Regions from separate parts of the Paenibacillus sp. Pae15 genome, predicted to be linked through region 1. Evidence: predicted binding sites of a transcription regulator. Region 1 holds the regulator's gene; the other holds the start of a gene.
The links. Region 1 encodes LexA, which represses DNA repair genes until DNA is damaged. Its sites were predicted from a motif close to CGAACATATGTTCG; they were not measured.
Positions count from the first base shown of each region.

Region 2: recA (recombinase RecA) is a predicted target of LexA. The motif match lies at 2,425-2,438, and genes of this name have one in related genera.

Region 1 is NZ_JALJRM010000036.1:2,610-10,053, forward strand. Features, by position in the region: gene NR121_RS22200 (aldo/keto reductase) at 1-806, opposite strand, end outside; gene NR121_RS22205 (DUF896 domain-containing protein) at 823-1,017, opposite strand; gene yneA (cell division suppressor protein YneA) at 1,108-1,473, opposite strand; gene lexA (transcriptional repressor LexA) at 1,617-2,237, shown strand; gene NR121_RS22220 (SDR family oxidoreductase) at 2,494-3,393, opposite strand; gene glnA (type I glutamate--ammonia ligase) at 3,610-4,947, opposite strand; gene NR121_RS22230 (MerR family transcriptional regulator) at 5,038-5,451, opposite strand; gene NR121_RS22235 (methionine gamma-lyase family protein) at 5,658-6,908, opposite strand; gene hflX (GTPase HflX) at 6,912-7,444, opposite strand, start outside.
Region 2 is NZ_JALJRM010000001.1:227,278-234,721, reverse strand. Features, by position in the region: gene rimO (30S ribosomal protein S12 methylthiotransferase RimO) at 1-455, shown strand, start outside; gene pgsA (CDP-diacylglycerol--glycerol-3-phosphate 3-phosphatidyltransferase) at 452-1,039, shown strand; gene NR121_RS01105 (competence/damage-inducible protein A) at 1,082-2,329, shown strand; gene recA (recombinase RecA) at 2,512-3,558, shown strand; gene NR121_RS01095 (RecX family transcriptional regulator) at 3,685-4,383, shown strand; gene rny (ribonuclease Y) at 4,656-6,200, shown strand; gene NR121_RS01085 (TIGR00282 family metallophosphoesterase) at 6,286-7,080, shown strand; gene NR121_RS01080 (stage V sporulation protein S) at 7,199-7,444, shown strand, end outside.

The DNA.
Region 1 (7,444 bases):
AACCAGTTCAATGCCACCTGAGCCGGGGTCTTGTCCGTCTCATGGGCAACCGAAATCAATTCATCCAGAATGCGGAAGTTTTTCTCCGTATTGCGAATTTCCCAACGGCTTTCTCCCGTTTTAGACGCCAAACGCCCTTCCGTCGGTTCCTGTCCACGAACATATCTTCCTGTCAAGAAGCCGCCGCCAAGAGGAGCCCAAGGGATCACACCAACGTTTTCCTCCAAACAAAGAGGCAAAACCTCACGATCCATTGTACGGCATACTAAACTGTACTGCGGTTGAATGGAGATAAAACGGGCATAACGATTAAAGTCACTGATGCTTAATGATTTCATCAGCTGATAGGCCAAAAAGTTGGAGCAGCCGATATACCGTACTTTGCCTGAAGTAACCAGATCATCCAAAGTTCTCAATGTTTCTTCTATGGGCGTAATTTGATCCCATACATGCATTTGATATAAATCGATATAATCAGTGCCTAATCGACGAAGACTGGCTTCCACACCGTCGAGAATATGTTTTCGGGATAAACCGACGTGATTGACATTATTACCTGTAGGAAAGCGTACCTTGGTCGCCAAGATCACATCGGAACGACGCTCCCGAATCGCTTTTCCCACGATCTCTTCGGAAACACCGGAGACATACACATCCGCCGTATCAATAAAGTTTCCTCCGCGATCCAAAAAACGATGAACCATTTCAATCGAGTCTTGTTCGTTTGTCGTATTTCCGAATGTCATTGTTCCTAAACAAAGCTCGGAAACGGCAATTCCGCTTTTGCCCAAAACACGATAATTCATCCCTTAACCCCCCTTCTTACTTCTTCTCTTCCTGATCAACAAACTTGATGTTATCCAGTTGACCACGCAAGGAGGTTTTAAAAGAATCGATATACTTCCTTCTTAATCCATTGCGTTCATCCAGTTCGGCATCGGTTAGCCCTTCCGATTTCGCTTTGCGGGCCAATTCGTTAATTCGCCGCACCAATGCATCATGATTCGATTCACTCATGCCGATCCTCCCGGTAATGTCATTTCAAATTATACTTTGACATTACCGAATCTGATTGTCAAGAGAAGCAATACGGCACATGCGCAGCGATTAGGGAAGCAACAATTTTTGTCCTACTTGCAAATGGGAATTCTTAAGATGGTTGATCCCTTTGATCTGATGTATATATTCCCTTATATCCTGTCCTTGGTCCGCATATTGAGAGGCAATGCTCCAAAGCGTGTCCCCCGATTCAACCTCCACGTAAGAATATATCTGAGGCTGCGAGGATGCCGCATGAACATCTTGGTCAAAAAAGAAGCTGAACATCGTAGAGATAAAGAACACTGCACAAAAAAGCAAGGCACCCAAAACGGCAGCGTGAACATATGTTCCCTTATTATTATCATTATGCTTGGTTAGCATTACCTGGCGGGAATGATAGTTATGTATAAGCCGAGAATTTTGAATCATCATGATCGACCTCCAAACATTTGTTCTGTTTTTAATCTATCAGGAACATTTGTTTGTGTCAACCATTTATTCGAACTTATGTTTGTACGAACTCCGGTTCTATGTTATACTTCTAAGTAATGATTACCAAAAATGGAGTGATGATCTTGAGCAAAATTTCCAATCGGCAGCAGGCGATTCTAGACTTTATCAAGAATGAGGTCAGAGAAAAAGGCTATCCCCCTTCAGTAAGAGAGATCGGAGAGGCTGTGGGACTGGCATCCAGTTCCACAGTTCACGGGCACTTGGAACGTTTGGAAAAGAAAGGAATGATTCGCAGAGACCCGACGAAGCCGAGAGCTATTGAAATATTGGACGGAAGCTCGGCGGACGGCGCATTCTCCGTATCGGTTGCCAGAGTGCCTTTGATCGGGCGCGTTACCGCCGGCGTACCTATTACCGCGACGGAGAACATCGAGGATTACTTCCCGCTGCCCAGCCATTATGTAAAAAATGATAACGTCTTTATGCTAAGCGTAATCGGAGAAAGTATGATCGAGGCCGGTATTCATAACGGGGATTATGTTATCGTACGCCAGCAGCAAACCGCCAATAACGGAGATATTGTCGTTGCCATGACCGAAGACGATGAAGCGACAGTGAAAACCTTTTATAAGGAAAAGGATCATATTCGACTGCAGCCTGAGAACCCGACGATGGAGCCGCTGAGACTCAAGAACGTCACGATCTTGGGCAAAGTCATTGGTGTATTCAGAAATATTCAATAATTTTTTCCCTTTCACCGCCGATTCCGCCGGTTGAAAGGGATTTTTTATATCAACGCATTTATGGCGAGTCTTTGGAAAGCGAGGAAGGATTTTACCGCTGAAATCCACTTTTTATGAGCCCAGTGCACCGCAGGAAATCTTGTTGAGCGTTTGCAAGCATATGATCTGCGTAAAATAAGCCTGTTCCGGCGTTATGCGGATAAGCGGCTTGTTTAGGCTTGTTTATATATGATGCTCAATTAGAAAAACCAAAAATCTACGTCGTCACCATAGCTCCACCGTTGACATGAACAACCTCACCGGTCACATAGCTGGAATCATCTGATGCCAGAAACACGTAAGCCGGAGCCAGCTCGAACGGCTGCCCTGCACGCTTCATCGGAGTATCCAGGCCGAAGCGCGATACTTCATACGCCGAATAGCTGGAGACGATCAGCGGAGTCCAGATTGGCCCCGGAGCGACGGCATTGACCCGAATTCCCCGTTTCACCAAGGATAGAGCCAGCGAACGCGTGAACGAGACGACGGCTCCTTTTGTGGAAGAATAATCGATCAGCTCGGGTGCACCTCTATATGCGGTGATCGAGGCCGTATTCACAATCGCGCTTCCCGGCTTCAGATAGGGAAGCGCGGCTTTCGTCATATAGAACATCGGGTAAATGTTCGTGCTGTACGTATTGTGCAGCTGTTCGGCGGAAATGTCGGACACGCTTTCCTGCGGAAACTGAACGGCCTGATTCAAAATCAAGATATCGATTTTTCCAAAGGTGCGGAGCGTTTGATATACCGCTTCCCGGCACACCGTTTCCATCCTCAGGTCGCCGGGTATGAGCAAGCATGCTCTGCCGAGCTGCTCGATGCGCTGTTTTGTTTCGTATGCGTCCCGATGCTCATATAAATACGGGATGGCTATATCGGCTCCTTCCTTGGCAAAGGCGACGGCGACCGCCCGACCGATGCCGCTGTCACCGCCGGTAACGATTGCAACCTTGCCGCGCAGCTTGCCGCTGCCGACGTAGTGCGGGTTTTCAAAAATCGGACGGGGCGTCATTTTGTACTCCAGTCCGGGCTGCACCGGCTGATGTTGAGGCGGGAATGCAACCGGCTCCTCGGTACATTTCGTTTCTTTTCCATAATAGGGATAAACGGGTATCATATTGACCTCCTGAACTTCTTATTCAGATGGCCTATTGTATTCCAGCAGGATCGTAACTGTGCAGCCTGGCTGGAACTTGCGTCCACTCCGCTAAGGGAAAAAGCGATGGCCGCGCCTATGGAGCCTCATTCTACTTACAGAGGTCAGCCAAAAAAACGAATAATGCCCACAAAAAGAAAAATCCCTTAACGCTTAAAGCGCCAAGGGATTCCCCGATTAATAAAGCGTCAAATATTGATCCCGCTCCCATTGATGAACCTGAGTGCGGTAAATGTCCCACTCGATCTCTTTCAGCTCTATGAAGTGTGCAAGTGCGTGATCGCCGAGCGCGTCGCAAATGACATCGTCGCGGAGCAGCTCGTCCAACGCCTGCTTCAAATCAAGCGGAAGACTTGGAATGCCTTGCTCTTCCCGCTCTTCTTCACTCATCACATAAATGTTGCGGTCCGTTGGAGGCGGCAGTTGCATTTTGTTCCGGATGCCATCGAGACCGGCCTTCAGCATGACCGCCAGAGCCAGGTAAGGATTCGCCGCCGGATCCGGATTCCGCACTTCCACGCGTGTGCTGACGCCACGGGATGCAGGAATACGAATCATCGGGCTGCGGTTGCTTGCAGACCAAGCCACATAACAAGGCGCCTCATAACCTGGTACAAGCCGCTTGTAGGAGTTGACCGTCGGATTGGTTATTGCGGCAAAAGCGCGGGCATGCCGCAGTATGCCGGCCATGTATTGTCTGGCTGTCTCGCTTAAGCCCAGCTTATCGCTCTCATCATAGAACACATTCTCTTTGCCGTTGAACAATGATTGATGGCAATGCATTCCGGAACCGTTCACTCCGACCAAAGGTTTCGGCATAAACGTGGCGTGCAGACCGTGCTGTCTGGCAATGGTTTTGACGACCAGCTTGAAGGTCTGAATTTGATCCGCGGCTTTAATCGCGTCCGCATATTTAAAATCGATCTCATGCTGACCCGGAGCCACTTCGTGGTGAGATGCTTCAATTTCGAATCCCATTTCTTCCAGCGTAAGTACAATTTCACGACGGCAGTTCTCGCCAAGGTCGGTTGGTGCCAAGTCAAAGTAGCCGCCCTGGTCGTTTAATTCTGTCGTCGGATTGCCCTTCTCGTCGGTTTTGAACAAGAAAAACTCAGGCTCAGGCCCGACGTTCATTGCGGTGAAGCCCATTTCTTCGGCTTCTCTCAATACGGATTTCAGAATACCGCGCGGGTCGCCCGGGAACGGACGGCCATCCGGCAAATACACGTCGCATATTAAGCGGGCAACACGGTCTTCCGTTACCCAAGGGAACACGACCCAAGTATTCAGATCGGGGTATAAGTACATATCCGATTCTTCAATGCGCACATAACCTTCAATCGAGGAACCGTCGAACATCATTTTGTTATCGAGGGCTTTCTCCAGTTGACTTACAGGAATTTCCACATTTTTGATGGTTCCAAGCAAATCTGTGAACTGAAGTCGAATGAACCTTACGTTTTGTTCCTTGGCGATGCGCAGAATATCTTCTTTGGTGAAATTCTTATCTGTCACTGTGAAATCTCCTCCTTAAACTAAGTGGCAAAATTAACGGAGCATGCCCGGTACGCTTGAAAACGGTACCGGACATGCTCCGGTCAAAGCCTACTTTCTGAAAAAACGGGATAATTCTCCCTGGATCAAGGACACTTGATTAGGACGCCGGCCTCCACCCAAGAGCTGTTGTTTCAGTATCCGGTGAAGCTGCGTGTCGCTCAGCTCTCTACGCTTGACTTCCGTCTGCTCATTGAGTATGGTAGCATCCTCGGAATCCTTATCAACCGGCAGCAGCACCTGCTTGATCCCGGCGATGTTAACGCCTTTCTCGATCAAATCCTTGATCTCGAGGAGACGTTCTACATCATTAAACGAATACAACCTTTGGTTTCCTCCGGTCCGGGCCGGGATGACGAGCTCATGCTGCTCGTAGTACCGGATTTGTCTGGCGGTCAAATCGGTCAGCTTCATTACGATGCCGATCGGAAAGAGCGCCATATTTCTGCGGATTTCATCAGTCATGACCATCACTCCTAAGCTACTCTGGAACCTTACCTCTATTGTAACCTTACCGGAAAACATATGTCAAGCTGTGTTAGGTTTATGCCATATGTTATTTTTGATTACAGCGGCTAACTTCCTATAGCAATAAGTCCTGCTCCTGAGCAGCAGCCGTCAGAGCTTGTCCGCGGCTTTGGCAAGTGAAATAGCTGGCCGAGCTGCGGGAATTAAGCGAGCAGTCCCCGGTCGATCATGTTTTGAATGGCCGTCAGCACACCCATCTTGCAATGGGAGTAGGTTAATCCTCCCTGCATATAAGCGATATAGGGCTCCCTGATCGGAGCGTCGGCAGACAGCTCCAGGCTTCCGCCCTGGATAAAGGTACCTGCAGCCATAATGACGGGATGCTCGTAGCCGGGCATGTCCCATGGTTCCGGCACGACGTGAGCGTCAACCGCGGCGGCTTGCTGAATCCCTTGTACAAAAGCGATTAAATGCTCGGCGCCCGTGAATTGAATCGCTTGGATAAGATCGGTGCGAGGGTCGCTCCAATGCGGGCTTGTCGTAAATCCGAGCTGCTCGAACACCGCGGCGGCGAACACCGAGCCTTTCACGGCTTGTCCAACCAGATGAGGAGCCAGAAACAAGCCTTGATAGATGGATCTTGTCGTACCGAGCATAGCCCCGACTTCCCCCCCGATCCCCGGAGCGGTTAATCGATACGAAGCCAGCTCTACATACTTGGCTTTGCCCGCGATATATCCCCCGGTCTCCGCCAAGGCTCCTCCCGGATTTTTAATCAGCGAGCCCGCCATCAGATCGGCACCGACCTCGGTCGGCTCGACCAGCTCTGTGAACTCACCGTAGCAGTTATCGACAAAGACGATGATATCGGGACGGATTTCCTTGACAAAACGAACCATCTCGGCAATCCGGGAAACGGTGAAAGACGGCCGCCAGGCATAGCCGCGCGACCGCTGGATTCCGACCACCTTGGTGCTCGGGCCGATCCGGCGGGCAATTTCGGCATAATCGGGCGATCCGTCCTCGAGCAATCCCACCTCGCCATACGAAATTCCCCAATCCTGCAAAGATCCGTTTCCGTCACCCGGCTTCCCAATGACCTTATGCAGCGTATCATAAGGTCTTCCGGTGATCATGAGCAGCTCGTCACCCGGCCGGAGCACGCCGAACAATGCCGTGCCGATCGTATGGGTTCCCGATACGAAATGGGGACGGACCAGGGCCGCTTCCGCCCCGAACACATCGGCATATACGAGATCCAGCACTTCACGGCCGCGGTCGTTATACCCATAGCCCGTAGAAGCGGCAAAATGATAATCGCTCACTTTGTGCTTTTGAAAAGCGCGAATGACCTTCCATTGATTCCGGTCGACCACACGGTCAATATCTTTCAGCTTCTCCTCGATTTTTTGCTCAGCTTGCTCCATCAAACGGAGCACTCGATCCGTAAACATACCCTAGACGTCTCTCCCTTGTTCTCCCTCAGCAGGCCGGACTGCATCGTAGGCAGCCAGCATATAACCGATTTTATCGAATGCCTTGTGATTTACTCTTACCTTAAACAGCATATCGCTGCCGTCAACCTCATTCTCAAGCACCTCGCCAATGCGGTAGACCAGCGAGATCATATCCCCTTTGTCCGCCGGAATCCGGAAGGAACGGCTGCCGCCCGTCATACGGACTTCAATCCGCTCTTTGAGCCGAAGTAAATCTTCCTCCCGAAAAGCGGATATTTTCAGGAATTCCCCTTCCGTCGTCAGCATATCGGCCTGCTCCGGCGGGCAAAGATCGATTTTGTTGAATACCGTTATCCGATCTTTCCCGTGGGCGCCCAGTTCTTCAAGCACTTGGTCGACCACCTGCATCTGGGCTGCCATCATCTTGGAAGAGCTGTCCACAATATGCAAAATCAAATCGGCTTCGCAGACTTCTTCCAATGTGGCCCGAAAAGCAGCTACCAAATCATGCGGCAGGTTCTGAATGAAGCCTA
Region 2 (7,444 bases), on a different contig from region 1:
AACGTATTCCAGGAGTGTCGCTTCGTACGTCCATCATAGTCGGCTTCCCGGGTGAGACCGAAGAGGATTTTGAGAATCTGAAGGCGTTTATCCGCGAAGTTCAATTTGACCGTCTTGGGGTATTTACGTATTCGCAGGAAGAAGATACGCCGGCTTCGCGTCTGCCTGATCAAGTCCCTGATGAGGTGAAGGAATACCGCGCGAACGTGCTGATGGAAATCCAGAGGGAAATCTCAAGCGAGAGAAACAGCAGCCGGATCGGTCAAGTCATCGATGTCTTGATTGAGAAATATGACGGCAGGGGCGATGTCTATGTAGGCCGCTCCATGTACGATGCTCCGGAAATCGACGGCGAGGTATTTGCCCGCGGGACGAAGCTTGAAATCGGCGAAATTGCGAAGGTAAGAATTACCCATTCATTCGAATTTGACTTGTCCGGGGAGGTCGTGGCATGAATTTGGCCAACCGGATCACGTTGGCGAGAATATTTTTAGTCCCGATCATTATGTTCTTTTTGCTCGTTAATGTGAAATTTCCCCACATCCGGATCGATCAGTTCAGCATTACGTATAACCAGATTATCGCGGCGCTGATCTTTATCGTGGCTGCGAGTACGGATAGTCTCGACGGCTACATTGCCAGGAAACGGAAGCTTGTCACGAATCTCGGCAAGCTTCTGGACCCGCTCGCGGATAAGCTTTTGGTGTCTGCCGTTCTGGTTTCCCTGGTGGAGATGGATAAGCTTGGGGCGTGGATTGTCATTGTCATCATCAGCCGCGAGTTCGCCGTCACGGGCCTTCGTCAAATTGCGCTGCTTGAAGGCATCGTCATGGCGGCAAGCAAGTGGGGAAAATGGAAAACAGCGGCGCAAATAACGGCGATTATCGCACTGCTCCTGAACAATTTTCCATTCGCTTTCATCGATTTCCCGTTTGACGTTGTCACCAGCTGGATCGCCGCAATTATTACCGTTTATTCGGGTATCGATTACTTTGTTAAAAATAAGCATGTGCTCAACTTTGACGAACAAAAACAGTAGGTGTTCCTATTGTTTTTGTTTTATTTGGAGGCGAAACGTATTATGAAAGCGGAAATTATTGCCGTCGGAACCGAACTGCTGATGGGACAGATTGTGAATACGAATGCACAATATTTGGCACGCGGACTTGCGGATATCGGTGTCGGCGTTTATTTTCAGACGGTAGTAGGCGATAACGCTTCACGGATAAAAGAAGCGCTGCGCCTTGCCAAAAGTCGCGTGGATTTAATTATATGCACAGGCGGGCTTGGTCCAACGCAGGATGATCTGACAAAAGACGTCCTTGCCGAGGTGCTCGGACAAAGCCTGGTGATTCATCAGCCGTCGCTGGACAAGATGAAGACTCTCTTTGAAGGCCGGGGAATTCCCATGGTTGAGAGCAACATGCGTCAGGCGCTCATGCTCGAGCATAGCGATCCTCTTGCCAACGATACGGGACTTGCGGTCGGCAACGCCGTGACGCATGAGGGAACGCATTATATTCTGCTGCCGGGCCCCCCAAAAGAAATGAAGCCGATGTTTGATCGTTATGCACGCCCATGGATCGAGTCCAAGATGGATCATGTACAGCCTCTTTATTCTTTGATGCTGAAATTTGCAGGAATCGGTGAATCGTCACTTGAACATGCGCTGATCGATCTGATTGAAGCCCAGTCCGATCCGACGATCGCTCCTTACGCCAAAGAAGGGGAGGTGGCCATTCGTCTTACGACCCGGGCGGCGTCGGCCGATGAAGCGGCCGGAAGGCTTAAGCCGCTGGAACAGGAGATCCGCAGCAGGCTTGGCGAATACATTTATGCGGCGGAGGATATTTCTTTGGAGCAGCATATCCTGCAGACGCTGGCCTCGCAAGGCAAGAAGCTGGCCGTAGCGGAGAGCTGTTCGGGCGGGCAATTGAGCGACATGCTGACCTCCGTTCCCGGCAGCTCGGATGCGTTTGTAGGAGGTATCATCAGCTATTCGAATACAGCGAAACATAAGCTTTTGAAGATTCCTATGGAGCAGCTGGAGGGCGACGGGGCGCCGGGCGCGATCAGTGAAGAAACCGCCGCCGCTATGGCCGAGAATGTAGCGGAGCTGACCGGAGCCGACTATGGCGTTTCTATTACCGGCGTTGCCGGCCCGGGCGAATCGGAGGGAAAACCCATCGGACTCGTTTACGTAGGCATTGCCAGGCGGGGGGAGAAAGCCTCTGTCGTCAAGCTGCAGCAGTCCGGCAACCGGGAGACGATAAAGCTGAGAGCATCCAAAAGTTCGCTCTACCATCTCTGGAAACTTTTAAAGTCATAGTTGCCACCATTCGGAAAATCAGGTATAATACATTATAGCGGAAGTACCGTAACAAGCCCACAACCTTTGTTACGGTTTTTCTTTTGTTCCACATGCGAATGTATGTTCGAAAAACAGCTTGGCAACGGGTGAAAAACCCGCTATGATGTAATTATACGAATATGAAAAAGGAAGTGAGTCTCTTGACAGACCGGCGCGCAGCCTTGGAGAATGCACTACGTCAAATTGAGAAACAGTTTGGTAAAGGATCCATTATGAAATTGGGTGAATCTGCCCATATGCAGGTGGAGACGATTCCTAGCGGTTCGCTTGCATTGGATATCGCCCTGGGGATCGGTGGTTTTCCTCGAGGTAGAATTATAGAGGTATACGGACCGGAATCTTCCGGTAAAACAACGGTAGCACTGCATGCCATTGCCGAGGTGCAGAAGGTAGGGGGGACGGCTGCCTTCATCGATGCGGAGCATGCTTTGGACCCGCTGTATGCCAGCAAGCTTGGCATCAACATTGATGAACTGCTGCTGTCCCAGCCGGACACAGGCGAACAAGCGCTCGAGATCGCGGAAGCGCTCGTGCGCAGCGGAGCGGTCGACATCATTGTTATTGACTCTGTAGCGGCACTTGTACCAAAGGCCGAGATCGAAGGAGAGATGGGGGATTCCCATGTCGGGCTGCAGGCTCGCTTAATGTCTCAGGCGCTGCGCAAGCTGTCCGGAGCCATTAACAAATCGAAGACGATAGCCATCTTCATCAACCAGCTGCGGGAGAAGGTCGGCGTAATGTTCGGAAACCCGGAGACGACACCGGGCGGACGAGCCCTGAAGTTTTATTCCTCGATTCGCCTCGATGTGCGCCGCGTGGAGACGATTAAGCAGGGAAATGATATGGTCGGGAACCGCACGCGGATCAAAGTGGTCAAGAACAAAGTAGCCCCTCCGTTCAAGCAGGCAGAGATTGATATCATGTATGGCGAAGGCATATCCAGAGAGGGCAGCATCATAGATATTGCAACCGAGATGGATATCATCCAGAAGAGCGGTGCATGGTACTCTTATAACAATGATCGGCTTGGTCAAGGACGGGAGAATGCGAAGCAGTTCTTGAAGGAGAACAAGAACATTGCGGATGAGATCGAAAAGCAGATCCGGGATAACAGCAATCTGGTCACTTCGGTTGGAGCGAACATGGATGAAGAGGAAGAAGAGGATTTCGCCGTACCTTTTGAATAACCTCCACGTCACATCAGCTACTCCGATGCGCCGGTAGATTGCACATAGCGATTTCACCAACCAGGGCAAGGGCACCTTTACGATGAGTGAAAGGTGTCCTTGCCGTTTGTAAGGAGCGTGTTACAGGTGACGGATCATACAGACGAATGTCTGGCACCGGGAGTCATCACCAAAGTTGAACAGCAGCGGAGATCCAGACAGCGTTATAACCTGTTTATTGACGAAAAGTTTGCTTTTTCCGTACATGAAGATGTCCTGGTCAAGCATCGGCTTCTGAAAGGGGAAGTCGTCGATGCTTCCCGGCTGCAGCACATATTGTACGAGGAAGAGGTTCACAAAGCCTATCTTGACGCAATCCGGCTGTTGTCCAGCCGGCTGCGCTCCGAACATGAGCTGCTGACGCGTCTCAAGCAAAAAGGGTATTCGCCCGAAATCTATCAACTGACGGTTGAACGTCTCCGGAAGGAAGGTTACCTGAACGATTCGCTGTTTGCGGAGCAGTTGACCAAGCAGCGGCTGGAGTCGCAGAAAAAAGGGAGACGCTGGATTAAACAGGAGCTTCAGCAAAAAGGGATTGATAAAGTACATATCACAGAGGCCTTGGAGCAGGTAGATGAAGAGACAGAGTACCGGATAGCCTATCAGTTGACGATGAAGCGGTACGGAGCTGAGCTGGAGAAGGATGCCCTTAAAGCCCGGCGCAAAATTGCAGGATTTCTTCAGCGCAGAGGTTACCCGGGGGCGGTAGTGAGCAAAGTACTGAACCGTTTGCCTGTCCAGGGGCAAGAAGAAGAGCGGAATGAACCGGATATAGACGAAGATTAGGATGAAGTTTTCATCCAATTATTAAATGACTTTAATAATTAATGTGGTATATCAAAATTCAAGAAAACGACAATCTTCTTGACAAGCTTCTTTCTCAAAAGATAAAATGTTTATGTATAAACTTTATACACAAGAATCTTCCCCACCAGCCAAAGGGAATATTCACAAAGTAAAATCGCCAATTTTTACTTTTTCCTAGCGCTTGTAAAATGGATAAAAAACCTGATTATCCCAAGCTTACCCCTTGGAGAAACAACGAGGAGGTGAACTGGATGCAAGACTCAGTCATCTGGATCCTGATTGTTCTCGTTGTTGGTGCTCTATGCTTATGGATTGGTTATTTTATCCGCAAGTCCCTTGCAGAGGCGAAGATTTCCAGTGCTGAACAAGCTGCCGCACAAATTATTGATAATGCTCGCAAAGAGGCGGAAGCACTGAAGAAAGAAATGGTTCTGGAAGCGAAAGACGAGATTCACAAGCTCAGAACCGAAGCTGAAAAAGACATTCGTGACCGTCGGAATGAAACTCAACGACAAGAGAGACGATTGTTGCAAAAAGAGGAATCGCTGGATAAAAAATTAGAATCTCTTGAGAAAAAAGAAGAGCAGATTGCCAACAAGGAGAAGCGAATCGAAGAAACCCAAGTGCAAATTGATCAGATTTATAAAGATCAGGTTGCCGAACTAGAGCGGATTTCCACACTGACGATGGAAGAAGCCAGGAACATCATCTTGACTAACGTTGAGCAGGAGGTTCGTCACGAATCCGCACAGTTAATTAAAGAAATTGAACAACAGGCCAAAGAAGAAGGCGACAAGAAAGCCAGAGAAATCATCACGCTGGCCATCCAGAGATGCGCCGCCGATCACGTGGCTGAAACTACCGTATCGGTTGTAGCTCTGCCGAATGAAGAGATGAAAGGCCGCATCATCGGTCGTGAAGGTCGTAACATCCGGGCTCTGGAAACACTTACGGGCATCGATTTAATCATCGATGATACGCCGGAAGCGGTTATTTTGTCCGGTTTTGACCCGATCCGAAGGGAAATTGCCAGAACATCGCTTGAAAAGCTGGTAGCCGACGGACGAATCCATCCGGCCCGTATTGAGGAAATGGTGGAGAAGTCCCGCAAGGAAGTCGACGAGCGCATTCGCGAATACGGCGAGCAAGCTACGTTCGAAACCGGCGTCCACGGACTCCATCCGGATTTGATCAAAATTTTGGGACGCCTGAAATTCCGTACAAGCTATGGCCAGAATGTACTGAAACACTCGATGGAAGTTGCATATCTGACCGGGCTGATGGCTGGAGAACTGGGAGAAGACGTGACATTGGCGAAGCGTGCCGGACTTCTTCATGACATCGGCAAGGCGCTTGATCATGAGGTCGAAGGTTCTCACGTAGAAATCGGTGTCGAAATTGCAAAGAAATACAAAGAACATCCTGTGGTGATCAATAGTATCGCATCGCACCACGGCGACTGTGAAGCCACATCGGTCATCGCCATGCTTGTCGGTGCGGCAGACGCTCTTTCCGCCGCCAGACCGGGAGCTCGCAGGGAAACGCTCGAAACGTATATCAAGCGTCTCGAGAAGCTTGAAGAAATTTCCGAGTCGTTCGAGGGCGTAGAAAAATCGTATGCGATTCAAGCAGGCCGTGAGGTTCGCGTCATGGTTCAGCCGGAGAAGATCGATGATACAGAAGCGTTCCGTTTGGCCAGAGACATCACGAAGAAGATTGAAAGCGAGTTGGATTACCCGGGTCATATCAAAGTAACGGTTATCCGAGAAACACGTGCTGTAGAATATGCCAAATAATTTGCATACACTAGAGGAGAAGTGGCTGAAAAGCCACTTCTCTTTAATTACATAACGAACCGAAATCAGGCAGGAGGAGAAAGTCATTCGAATTTTATTTATTGGCGATATCGTCGGTTCCGTCGGACGTAAGGCGCTCAAAACATGTTTGCCCAAGCTGAAAACAAAATACAACCCTCACTGGATTATTGCCAATGGAGAGAATGCCGCGGCCGGCCGGGGAATTACTTCGGCAATTACCAAAGAGTTTCTTGAGCTTGGCGTGCAAGGGATAACGATGGGAAACCATACGTGGGATCAAAAGGAAATATACGATTTCATCGACAAGGAAGACCGAATGGTTCGTCCCGCCAATTTTCCAAAGGGAACGCCGGGCCGGGGGATGACGTTCATTAAGGTGAAGGATCAGGAGCTTGCCATTATTAATCTGCAAGGACGCACCTTTTTGCCGCCGCTCGACTGCCCTTTTGAAAAAGCCGTCGAATTGGTGGAGCAAGCAAAGAAAAGAACCAAGTATATTTTAGTCGATTTTCATGCTGAAGCCACGTCGGAAAAACTGGCTATGGGCTGGCATCTTGACGGGAAAGTGACGGCTGTTGTAGGTACGCACACGCATGTACAGACGAACGACGAACGTATACTTCCGCTCGGTACGGCTTATGTAACGGATGTAGGGATGGTCGGTCCGAGAGACGGCATCCTTGGTATGGAGCGTAATGCCGTGCTTCAAAAATTCAAAACGCAGCTGCCAGTCCGGTTTGTAGTGGATGAAGGAAAATGGCATTTCCACGCGGCTTGCATCGATTTGGATCCGGCAAGCGGGCTGGGTAAAAAAATTCAACTGATTCGGATGGATGAAGACGGAGTACTCCTCGAATAAACCAGGCTATGAAAAAGAAGGAATTGACGGCCCATCTTCAGAGAGAAGGAATTATCGGGAAATTCCTAGAATATGAATAGTACTGGAAGCAATCATCATTCCCGAGGAGGTACTTTTCATGGAAGTATTAAAAGTTTCAGCAAAATCCAACCCAAATTCCGTTGCCGGCGCACTCGCCGGAGTGCTGCGTGAACGCGGGGCTGCTGAGCTCCAGGCCATCGGGGCGGGCGCTCTGAACCAAGCGATCAAAGCCGTAGCCATAGCTCGAGGATTTGTGGCTCCCAGCGGGGTTGACTTGATCTGCATACCAGCGTTTACAGATATTGTAATTGACGGGGAAGATCGGACGGCCATTAAATTGATT